Regions from separate parts of the Bacillus pacificus genome, predicted to be linked through region 1. Evidence: riboswitches for the same ligand, from Rfam matches in the RefSeq annotation. Region 1 holds a riboswitch; the other holds the start of a gene.
What was found. A riboswitch is a leader RNA that binds a small molecule or an ion and turns the genes downstream of it on or off. The one in region 1 is predicted to bind cyclic di-AMP.
Positions count from the first base shown of each region.

Region 1 (5,787 bases):
TTTCTGGCGGGAGATCGTTTGCGAGAGAAAGAGCCGTATCTATCTGAGTCAATTATAGGGGCTGTATATTATCCAAAAGATGGTCATGTTATTGCACCAGAGCTTACGAAAGCATTCGCACATTCCGCATCATTTTCGGGCGCTGATATATATGAACAGACAGAAGTGTTTGATATTCGTATTGAAAATAATAAAGTGACTGGAATTGTGACAAGCGAAGGTATGATCACTTGCGAGAAAGTTGTTATTGCAGGTGGCTCATGGAGCACGAAGTTACTAGGTTATTTTCACCGCGAATGGGGTACATATCCGGTTAAAGGAGAAGTAGTAGCGGTAAGAAGTAGAAAACCACTTTTAAAGGCGCCTATTTTCCAAGAAAGATTTTACATTGCACCAAAGCGCGGCGGACGTTACGTAATTGGAGCAACGATGAAGCCTCGTACGTTCAATAAAACTGTGCAACCAGAAAGTATTACTTCTATATTAGAGCGCGCGTATACAATATTGCCTGCTTTAAAAGAAGCTGAATGGGAAAGTGCATGGGCAGGATTAAGACCACAGTCGAATCATGAAGCTCCTTATATGGGAGAGCATGAAGAAATAAAAGGTTTATATGCTTGCACAGGCCATTATCGAAACGGCATTTTATTAAGTCCTGTTTCTGGTCAATATATGGCTGATTTAATAGAGGGAAAGCAGGAGACTCACTTGCTAGATTCATTGCTTTCTAAAACAGTTTAGAAAGGGGATGGAAGTTTGAATTTAAAAATTAATGGTAATCAAATTGAAGTGCCAGAGAGTGTGAAAACAGTAGCTGAGCTACTTACACATTTAGAGTTAGATAACAGAATTGTTGTAGTAGAGCGTAATAAAGATATTTTACAAAAAGATGATCATACAGATACATCTGTTTTTGATGGAGACCAAATTGAGATTGTAACTTTCGTAGGAGGCGGTTGATTATGTTAAACATTGGACCATTTTCATTTCATTCTAGACTTTTATTAGGAACAGGAAAATTCCCTGATTTTGATGTGCAGCAAAAGGCAATTGATGTATCTGAGGCTGAAGTTTTAACGTTCGCAGTACGTCGTATGGATATATTTGATGCAAAGCAGCCTAATTTATTAGAGAAACTTGATGTGAAAAAATATACGTTATTACCGAATACAGCCGGAGCAAAAAATGCTGAAGAAGCTGTTCGTATTGCAAAATTATCAAAAGCTTCAGGGCTTTGCGACATGATAAAGTTAGAAGTTATTGGTGATGATAGAACGTTATTACCTGATCCGGTAGAGACGTTAAAGGCATCTGAAATGTTACTAGAAGAAGGATTTATCGTACTTCCGTACACATCTGATGATGTTGTATTAGCACGTAAATTACAAGAACTTGGCGTGCATGCGATTATGCCAGGAGCATCTCCAATTGGATCAGGACTTGGTATTGTAAATCCATTGAATTTGAGCTTCATTATTGAACAAGCGACAGTACCAGTTATCGTTGATGCTGGTATCGGTAGCCCGGCTGATGCGGCATTTGCGATGGAATTAGGAGCAGATGGCGTGTTATTAAACACAGCTGTATCAGGAGCAAAAGATCCTATTAAAATGGCACAAGCAATGAAATTAAGTATTGAGGCAGGCCGTTTAGGATTTGAAGCAGGTCGTATTGCACGTAAGCGTTGTGCAACGGCAAGTAGTCCTTTAGAAGGAATGAGCGTAGTTGAATAATCGATATTCTCGCCAAGAACTATTTTCTCCAATTGGAGAAGAAGGACAGCAAAAGATAAGGGAAAAGCATGTGCTTATTATCGGCGCAGGTGCATTAGGTAGTGCAAATGCAGAAATGTTTGTAAGAGCTGGTGTTGGTACAGTAACGATTGTTGATCGAGATTATGTCGATTGGAGTAATTTACAAAGGCAGCAATTGTATGCAGAGAGTGATGTGAAAAATAATCTTCCGAAAGCTGTAGCAGCGAAGAAGCGTCTAGAAGAGATTAATAGTGAAGTAAGAGTAGAAGCGCTCGTTCAAGATGTAACAGCTGAGGAATTAGAAGAGCTTGTTACAAACGTTAATGTAATGATTGATGCAACTGATAATTTCGAAACGCGTTTCATTGTGAATGATATAGCGCAAAAATATTCTATTCCATGGATTTACGGAGCATGTGTAGGGAGTTACGGCCTTTCTTACACAATTCTTCCTAGTAAAACGCCATGTTTATCTTGTTTATTACAATCGATTCCGCTTGGCGGGGCGACATGTGATACAGCGGGGATTATATCACCTGCTGTATCTCTCGTCGTTTCTCATCAAGTAACGGAAGCTCTTAAACTGTTAGTAGAAGATTACGAATCGCTTCGAGATGGACTTGTATCGTTTGATGTATGGAAGAATGAATATTCATGTATGAATGTGCAAAAGCTTCGTAAGCACAATTGTCCTTCGTGCGGAGAGAATGCCTTGTATCCGTATTTAAATAAAGATAATACATTGAAAACAGCAGTGTTATGCGGGAGAAATACAGTTCAAATTAGACCACCTCATAAAGAGGAAATAGATTTTGAACGATATAAAGAGCTGCTGAATGATCGTGTGCATGATTTAAATGTAAATCCATATTTATTATCATTTTCTGTGGAAGAAAAGAGATTAGTTGCTTTTAAAGATGGTCGTGTACTTGTACATGGAACGAAAGATATAAGCGAAGCAAAGACGATTTATCATCGCTATTTTGGATAGAAAAGGATGAGTGGGATGAAAGTAAATAAAGCTTTAACAATTGCAGGATCTGATAGTGGCGGCGGTGCCGGCATTCAAGCAGATTTAAAAACATTCCAAGAGCTTGGTGTGTATGGGATGACGGCTATTACGGCAATTACTGCTCAAAATACGCTTGGCGTTCAAGGGGTATATCCAGTTCCATTAGAAGGTATTACGGAACAGTTGAATTCAATTGGTACGGATTTAACACCAGATGCTGTGAAATTAGGAATGTTATTTAGCAGCGAAATTATTCAAATTGTAGCAGAACATATTAATAAATTTGGCTGGAATAATATTGTACTAGATCCTGTTATGATTGCTAAAGGCGGTGCATCATTATTACAACAAGAAGCAGTACAAGCATTAAAAGAATATTTATTACCAGTAGCAACAGTTGTAACGCCGAATGTTCCTGAGGCAGAAGTGTTAACTGGGTTGGAAATCCATAACGTTGAAGATAGTAAAGAGGCTGCAAAAGTACTGCATGAATTAGGTGCGAAATATGTACTTATGAAGGGCGGACATGCAGAATATCAAGGTAATGAAGTAATTGATTTACTTTTTGATGGAGAAAAGTTTATTGAATTTAGAAGTGAACGAATTCCTTCAAAGCAAACGCATGGAAGCGGTTGTACATTTGCTTCAGCGGTTACAGCAGGACTTGCGAAAGGATACTCAATTGAAGAGGCAGTTCAAGAAGCAAAACAATTTATTAGTATAGCAATTGAAGAGCCGCTGCATATTGGAAGTGGTCATGGACCGACGAATCATTTTGCGTATAAATTAAATAAATCACATGTATAAGTAGAAAAAAAGTCAGTTGTATAACTGACTTTTTTTCTGTTTACTTTTTCCAAATACAGGAGTAATATATCAGCCAGAATATATTTTTTGTAATACGCTGAGTCCAATTATATGGAGCGGAGGAACCAATTTGTGCAGTGTCACTAGGGGTGAATCTTTCAATTTTGAAAGTAGGGCTACTCTCAAAGTCCGAATCCGACAGCTAACTTCGTAAGCGTCTTGAGAGAGGACGGTGCCATGATGGATACATCACTTCATCGATCTGATTAGTATAGGGGAATATCAATCTATGTTTGAATTCTTTTATGCTAAGGAGGATGAGGTACATGGAACTAACACTTATTTGTGTTGGAGAAGAAAGCAAGATAAATAGTTTAATAGATTTAGTAGCCTTTCAACATGAGTTAATTATTTTTACAGCAAATGAAGAGATAGCGGCTGAAGTGAGGAATTGTGGATTTGATTGGACGTATAGTTGTAGTAAGGAGCAGGATTTTACTAGTATTTATGAGTGTATTAAGAAGGTGATTTTACTAGGGGATGAGCTTCCAATCGTTAGCTTCTTTACAGAACACATTCGCTTTTCTTTTCAAGCGCCTATTACTGTTGTTACAAGGAATAAACGGTATCCAGCGAGGCTCTATGAAACAATTGGAGCTACATTTGTCGTGTTTACGAATTGTGATAATATTTCTTTTTTATTTTTTGAATAGGGCGGGGGAGAAGAAGATGAAGGTGTTGTTACTAGGAGATATAGCGAATCGTTGGGCGGTATCGGTAGAGCGAGTTCAAGAATTGGTCGTACTTGATCCTATTTTTCCAAGGCCCTATATCATATTGCCATCAAAAGACGCTTTATATTTAAAAACAGATGTTATCGAATATGAGCAGCTACATGCAGAATTGTCACAAGTTTATATTCGCGGGAGAAATTTACGTGCTTTTTTACGAGGAGAATAAATAGTGAATGAAAAAAGAGCGAATGCTAAGTGCAACAAGCTATGCACTTCATGTCATTCGCTCTTTTTATTTCGTATTTAAAAGATCATTTATGTGAAAAAGAAAGAAAAGACGAGAAAACAGATGAAAAAATATTAATAACACTCAATGTAAGCGTTTAAATAGATGGATATTTTCTTATTTTCAGTAATTTAGCTCTTTACAAGTGAAAAATAGAGGAGTATATTTACTCTCATAAATCATTCATAAAATTTCCAAAAAAACCTAAAATCGCTGAGTTCCAGAAATGGAGCGGGGGAACCAATTTTGTGCATTGTCACTTGGGGTGAATCTTTCAGTTTTGAAAGTAGGGCTACTCTTTAGGCCCGAATCCGACAGCTAACCTCGTAAGCGTTTAGAGAGGAGGTTTACTTTTTGTTGTTCATTTTTTGAACACTGAGTAGAGCTCAGTGTTCTTTTTTAATATTTTAATGGTAAATTTTTACAGAAAGGTGAGAGGGTAGCTATGTTAGATGTTGTAATGATCGGAATTTTTGTTGTGTTAGTCGCATCGATGGCAAGTCTTGCAAGTTGGTCAGATAAAGTTGTGAAAGAAGGGAAGCAATCATGATGATTGCCTTATCAATTATTGTTGCAGCAATTACGGTGTACTTAGTGTATGCATTATTAAATCCGGAAAAGTTTTAATTAGGGGGAGTCATTCATTATGATCTGGGTTGCAGTCGTTATTACAATGCTATTGTTTATTCTTGTGGCAAAGCCAACGGGAATTTATTTAGAGAAAGCCTTTCAAGGGAGTAAAAAGCTGGATAAAGTATTCGGGCCTTTTGAAAAACTTATTTTTAAAATTACGGGTGTAAAAGAATATAATCAAACGTGGAAACAGTACGCATTATCATTAGTTTTATTAAATGGATTTATGATTGTTGTCGTATATTTCATTTTCAGACTACAAGGAGTATTGCCATTAAATCCAGCACACATTGAAGGAATGGAGCCTACGCTCGCTTTTAATACAGCAATTAGTTTTATGGCTGATACGAACTTACAGCATTATAGCGGTGAAAATGGTTTATCTTATTTATCACAATTAATCGGAATTACATTCTTAATGTTTGCAGCACCGGCAACGACTTTAGCGCTCGTTATGGCATTTATAAGAGGGCTTGCTGGAAAAGAACTCGGTAACTTTTTCGTTGATTTTACGAGAGCATTAACGAGAGTATTTCTTCCTATCGCATTTATGGCGGCACT
Region 1 covers NZ_CP086328.1:4,301,110-4,306,896, reverse strand. Annotated here, with positions in the region: gene thiO (glycine oxidase ThiO) at 1-741, shown strand, start outside; gene thiS (sulfur carrier protein ThiS) at 757-960, shown strand; gene thiG (thiazole synthase) at 963-1,733, shown strand; gene thiF (thiazole biosynthesis adenylyltransferase ThiF) at 1,726-2,745, shown strand; gene thiD (bifunctional hydroxymethylpyrimidine kinase/phosphomethylpyrimidine kinase) at 2,752-3,573, shown strand; cyclic di-AMP (ydaO/yuaA leader) riboswitch at 3,659-3,806, shown strand; gene LMD38_RS22260 (hypothetical protein) at 3,900-4,286, shown strand; gene LMD38_RS22255 (hypothetical protein) at 4,303-4,533, shown strand; cyclic di-AMP (ydaO/yuaA leader) riboswitch at 4,795-4,940, shown strand; gene LMD38_RS22250 (SipW-dependent-type signal peptide-containing protein) at 5,039-5,143, shown strand; gene kdpF (K(+)-transporting ATPase subunit F) at 5,140-5,220, shown strand; gene kdpA (potassium-transporting ATPase subunit KdpA) at 5,240-5,787, shown strand, end outside.

Region 2 (5,787 bases), 1.0 Mb from region 1:
ATGTCATGTTTGGAGCGGTCTCTACTTCTGTCCGAATTGTTAAGAAGCCAAGCTCATAAGGACAAAGTGTTACGTCAATAGAATGAATCTTAAATGGAACGGAAATAAGATTTGTTGTTAAATGTCCAGTTAAATTAAGGTCTTTAGAATAGCGCTGCAACCCCTTTTGATGCTCTGAATGAGGAAATAAAATTTTATTTGTAAATGAAAGATAGTATGCTTCCATATTTTGATGTGAAACTTGAAACCTTCCATAGTATGTATTTTCATTTTCAAGATGATCGAGTCGAAAAGGGCGAAAGTCATTTTTCTGTAAGAAAGGGAACATATTTTGTTCATACCCAGTTTTAAAAGAAAACGGGAATATAAATTGAAATATAGCTGTTGTTACATCTTTTTCTTCAATTGTTTGTATTGCCTCCATTTACATTGTTTCCTTTCCATATATGCTATAAAAACAACATGCCCAAATTTATTTGAAAATAACCACTGTTTTATACTTGATTAAGAATGAAAATTCAGCTTATTTAGTAGGGGACATGTATAATGTTATGTATACTAAAAGTTATAAATTGATATTTTGAAAAGGGGGATGTTGTATGCGGATTTTAGTATTAGGAGCTGGCGGCGTTGGAGGATTTTTTGGGGGACGCTTAGTAGAAAAGAGAGAAGAGGTTACGTTTCTTGTTCGCAGTAAAAGGAAAAAACAATTGGAGGAAAGAGGACTTGTAATCCGCAGTGTTAACGGGGATTTTTCCTTCCAACCGAAATTAATAACGAAAGAAGATCGAACTGCTCCATTTGATGTCATTTTATTTTCAACAAAAGCGTATCACTTAAACGAGGCAATTCAAGATGTGAAGCCTTTTGTAGGTGAAACCACTGTGATTATTCCATTGTTAAATGGTATCGCTCATGTATCACTATTACAAAAGGAATTCGGTGAGGAAAAAGTAATTGGCGGTTTATGCTTTATCGAGACGACTTTAAACGATCAAGGAGAAATTGTACAAACTAGCGCTGCCAACAGACTTGTGTTTGGAGAAATGAAGTCTCAAGATTCAGAGAGAATAAAGCATATTTCTAAAGCATTTGCAGGTACGAAATCTAGTTTTGTTTTAAGTGAAAACATTATGCAAGATATGTGGCATAAATATTTATTTATTACTGTAATGTCGGGTGTGACGACATTAATGCGGGCACCGATAGGACCGATTCGTGAAAGCGAAGGTGGACGCGATTTTATCCAAAACTTATTTGAAGAATGTATGCAAATTATGAGATGTATAGGAGCGCCAATTAAAGATAATATTGTCCAAGAACATATGAAAACAATTGATAAAATTTCGTATAATATGAAGTCATCGATGCAGCGTGATATGGAAAAAGGTTCGTCTATTGAAGCGAAGCACTTACAAGGATACTTACTAGATGTAGCAGAACAATTTTCTATAGAATCACCATTATTAGGAGCAGTATATCAAAATTTGAAAGTGTATGAAGAAATGACCTTTAACAAATCAGCAATACAATTGGATGTATGAAAAAATAAAAAAGAAAGCAATATATATAAACTGTACCCTATAGAATAGACACTTAAAAAAAGTCTATTCTATAGGGTATTTCTTGTATAATGAGAGAAAAATGAGAATCGGAGAAATTTCAAAATGACGAAAAAATTGCTTACAGAAAAGGAAATTCAAATATTATCAAAAAATCGATACGTAAAATCGGTAAGCCAAAAAGGAATTACCTATACCGATGAATTCAAGCGTATTTTTATTAAGGAAAATGAACAGGGTAAACCACCTCGTATTATTTTTGAAGAATGTGGTTTTGATATAGATATCATCGGTCTACAACGTATTGTGTCATCAGGAAATAGATGGCGTACGTCCTATAAGCAAAACGGTGTATGGGGCTTAAGAGACACACGTAAGGAAAACTCAGGAAGAAAGTCAGAAAGAGAACTTACATTAGAGGAGAAATATGCACGTTTGGAAGCGGAACGAAACTTATTAAAAGCTGAAAATGAACTGTTAAAAAAGATCAAATTTATGGAAGGGAGGATGGGAAAGAAATAACGTTACACGCTAGTCAAAAGTACCTATTAATTCGTTCTATCATTGAAAAATACCGCCTGAAAAATATGGTGAGATATTTGTGTCAGGTCGCAGGCGTTTCACGTTCTGGATACTATAATTATTTTTTAGCCATTTCTCAAAGTCGGCGAGAGAAAAGAATACATCAAGATGAAATAGTGAAAGAGATTATATTAAAGGCATTTCGATTTAAAAACCGAAAAAAGGGGGCTCGTCAGATCAAAATGACATTGGCGGGTCAATTTCAAGTTGTCTACAATTTGAAACGCATCCGTAGAATCATGAAAAAATATGGGATAATCTGTCCTATTCGTAGAGAAAATCCCTATAAAAAAATGTTGAAAGCGACGAAAGAACACTTCGTGGTACCCAATCGATTAAAACGCGAATTTAGGCAAGGTGTACCGGGAAAGGTACTTCTTACAGATATCACATACCTGTTTTATGGTAAGAATCAAAAAGGATATTTATCTACTATTCTAGACGGGTCTACGAATGAAGTTTTGGCGTATCATGTTTCAGAACGACTTACCTTAGATATCGCAACGACGACGCTGCACAAACTAAAGAAGAATAAGAAGGTACGATTAACGCAAGATGCCTATATTCATTCTGATCAAGGTGCTCATTACACAAGTCCTACCTATCAAAAATTAGTCAAAAAATTAAAGCTGGGACAATCTATGTCAAGGCGAGGAAACTGTTGGGATAATGCCCCACAAGAATCTTTTTTCGGGCACTTTAAAGATGAAGCACACATCAAAACTTGTACATCTTTCACACAGTTAAAACAAGAAATTAAAGACTATATGAAATACTATAATCAGCACAGATATCAGTGGAATTTAAAGAAGATGACTCCTGTCGAATACAGAAACCATCTTCTTGATGCCGCCTAACTTTTTTTAAAATGTCCTTTACAAAGGGTACAGATTATATAAGTGTATTGCTTTCTTTTTTTATGACAAATCATTTATTTCTTTTTGTTCTATCTGTCAAATTTATTTCCTGTTCACGTTTACCGTATAATTGATTAATTTCATTTGCTAATGCATCTAAATAGGAATCGGAAAAAATAGGCTTCTTTTCTTTAGACATATAGGTCTCCTTTATTGATTTTTTAGTATTCATTATGTATATTTACCGGCGGATTATGCGCAATCATTTTAATTTTTTCTTTTTAAAAATTTTTGTTTACATTTTGAAAATAAAGGAGTATTATAATCCACAGTTTCAATTTTCTAAATCGCTGAAACCGCATGGTGCGGGGGACCCGTTCTTATGGATTAGTTCTTAATCCAATGGGGTGAATCCTTGAAAAAGGTAGGGCTACTCATAGGCCCGAATCCGACAGCTAACCTCGTAAGCGTTATATTGAGAAGGAAGGTGGAGCTTGTGCGACAAAAAATATAATGTCTACAAGTCTATTTCGTTATGGCTTGTAGACATTTTTTGTTTTCTGAAGAAATCGTTTATCCGCTATAACTAGCAGAAAAGTTCGTACAAAATTATTGGAGAGTGGACAGCAGTGGTTTCATCTATTAAAAGATTTTTAATTGGAAGACCGTTAAAATCAACGGAGCTTGGAGAACAAAAGCTTAATAAAACGAAGGCGTTAGCCATTCTTTCTTCTGACGCATTGTCATCAGTTGCTTACGGTCCAGAGCAAATATTAATTGCACTAGCAGGTGTTGGAGCAATCGCTTATTGGTATTCTATTCCGATAGCCATTGGGGTATTAGTATTATTGACAGCCCTTATTTTATCTTATCGTCAAATTATTTTTGCTTATCCGCATGGCGGAGGGGCGTATGTTGTATCAAAAGAAAATTTAGGGATGAATTCGGGCTTAATTGCTGGAGGATCTTTATTAGTCGATTATATTTTAACTGTTGCAGTAAGTGTGTCTGCAGGTACAGATGCGCTAACATCTGCTTTTCCTAGTTTACATGCACATAATGTAATCATTGCGATTATATTTGTTATATTTATTACCATCTTAAATTTAAGAGGGGTAACGGAATCAGCTTCCGTTTTAGCATATCCTGTTTATTTATTCGTTTTAGCATTATTTATATTAATTGGTGTAGGGATATATAATATTTTAACTGGTCACGTGTCACCGAATTTACACACGCCGATTGGAACACCAGTTGCAGGGATTAGTTTGTTTTTACTGTTACGAGCATTTGCATCAGGAAGTTCTGCTTTAACAGGTGTTGAAGCAATTTCAAACGCAATTCCAAACTTTAAAGATCCTGCACCTAACAATGCAGCGAAAACATTACTTGCAATGGGTGCATTACTTGCAGTTTTATTTTCAGGAATTGTGTTCTTAGCTTATTATTACGGAATTTCCCCAAGTAAAGAAGTAACAGTTGTTTCACAAATTGCTGAACAAACATTTGGACGTAATTTCATGTACTATTTTATACAAGGTACAACAGCTTTAATATTAATCCTTGCTGCTAACACAGGATATTCTGCGTTTCCGTTATTAGCAGTAAACCTTGCAAAAGATAAGTTTATACCGAGAATGTTTACGATTAGAGGAGACCGCCTAGGTTACTCAAACGGAATTATTATACTTGGAATTGCATCGATTATTTTAATTGTAGCTTTCCAAGGGCAAACAGAGCATTTAATTCCATTATACGCAGTAGGTGTATTTATTCCATTTACACTTTCTCAAACGGGTATGGTATTAAAATGGCTTCGTGAAAAACCTGAAGGATGGGCTTTGAGATTAACGGTCAATTTAATTGGTGCAGTCATTAGTTTTATCGTAATGAGTATGTTCTTTTTAACTAAGTTCGCACAAGTTTGGTCAATCCTTATTTTCTTACCTGTTATTATCTTCTTGTTCCACCGAATTAAGAAGCATTATGATGCAGTAGGTGACCAACTAAGTTTAAAAACTTGTGAACGGATTGTACCGATTGAAGGAAATGTAATTGTCGTTCCAGTAGCTGGTATGACGCATGTAGTAGAAAATTCATTAAACTATGCGAAGTCTCTTTCTGCAGATCAAGTTATCGCTGTATATGTTGCTTTTGACAGAGAAGAGGAAAAGAAATTTGAAGAGAAATGGAAGAAGTGGCAACCTGAAGTAAGGCTTGTTACATTACATTCTCATTATAGAAGTATTATTCAACCGCTAACAAAGTTTATTGATACAGTACAATATAAAGCGAGTGAATCAAATTACCGAGTTACTGTCGTTATACCACAGTTCATTCCGAAAAAAGGTTGGCATAACATTCTTCATAATCAATCTAGTTTACTTATTCGTGCGTATTTACTTTATAAAAGAAATGTTGTTATTACGACAGTTCCATATCATTTGAAAAAGTAAGAAGGTTTTTTAAGGATAGCTTTACGTAAGTGAAGCTATCCTTTTTGTGTATACGCTATGCATAATTGCATATGGGTTATAAAAGTATATTAATATAATTTTTTCGTCTTGGAGAAAGTAGAGATTTTTGTTGTGATATATGGATATTTTAATTGAAAAAGTGAAGTGGATTATATTTTGAAATAAAGACATGAAGGCTTGAAAATAAAGGGAATAAAAATACTTCTTTACGTTATATAAATAGCTGTGTTTAAATGACCTTACAGTATAAAACTTATATAAAAACAAAACGGAATTTCATATTTACGTACGTTATTTAGTTTAAGATGA
Region 2 covers NZ_CP086328.1:3,300,328-3,306,114, reverse strand. Annotated here, with positions in the region: gene LMD38_RS17225 (hypothetical protein) at 1-424, opposite strand, end outside; gene panE (2-dehydropantoate 2-reductase) at 600-1,544, shown strand; one part of gene LMD38_RS17215 (IS3 family transposase) at 1,668-2,055, shown strand; one part of gene LMD38_RS17215 (IS3 family transposase) at 2,055-3,001, shown strand; gene LMD38_RS28650 (hypothetical protein) at 3,072-3,200, opposite strand; cyclic di-AMP (ydaO/yuaA leader) riboswitch at 3,340-3,486, shown strand; gene LMD38_RS17210 (APC family permease) at 3,631-5,457, shown strand.
Region 2: linked by a shared signal. The riboswitch ahead of LMD38_RS17210 (APC family permease) and the one ahead of LMD38_RS22260 (hypothetical protein) in region 1 are both predicted to bind cyclic di-AMP.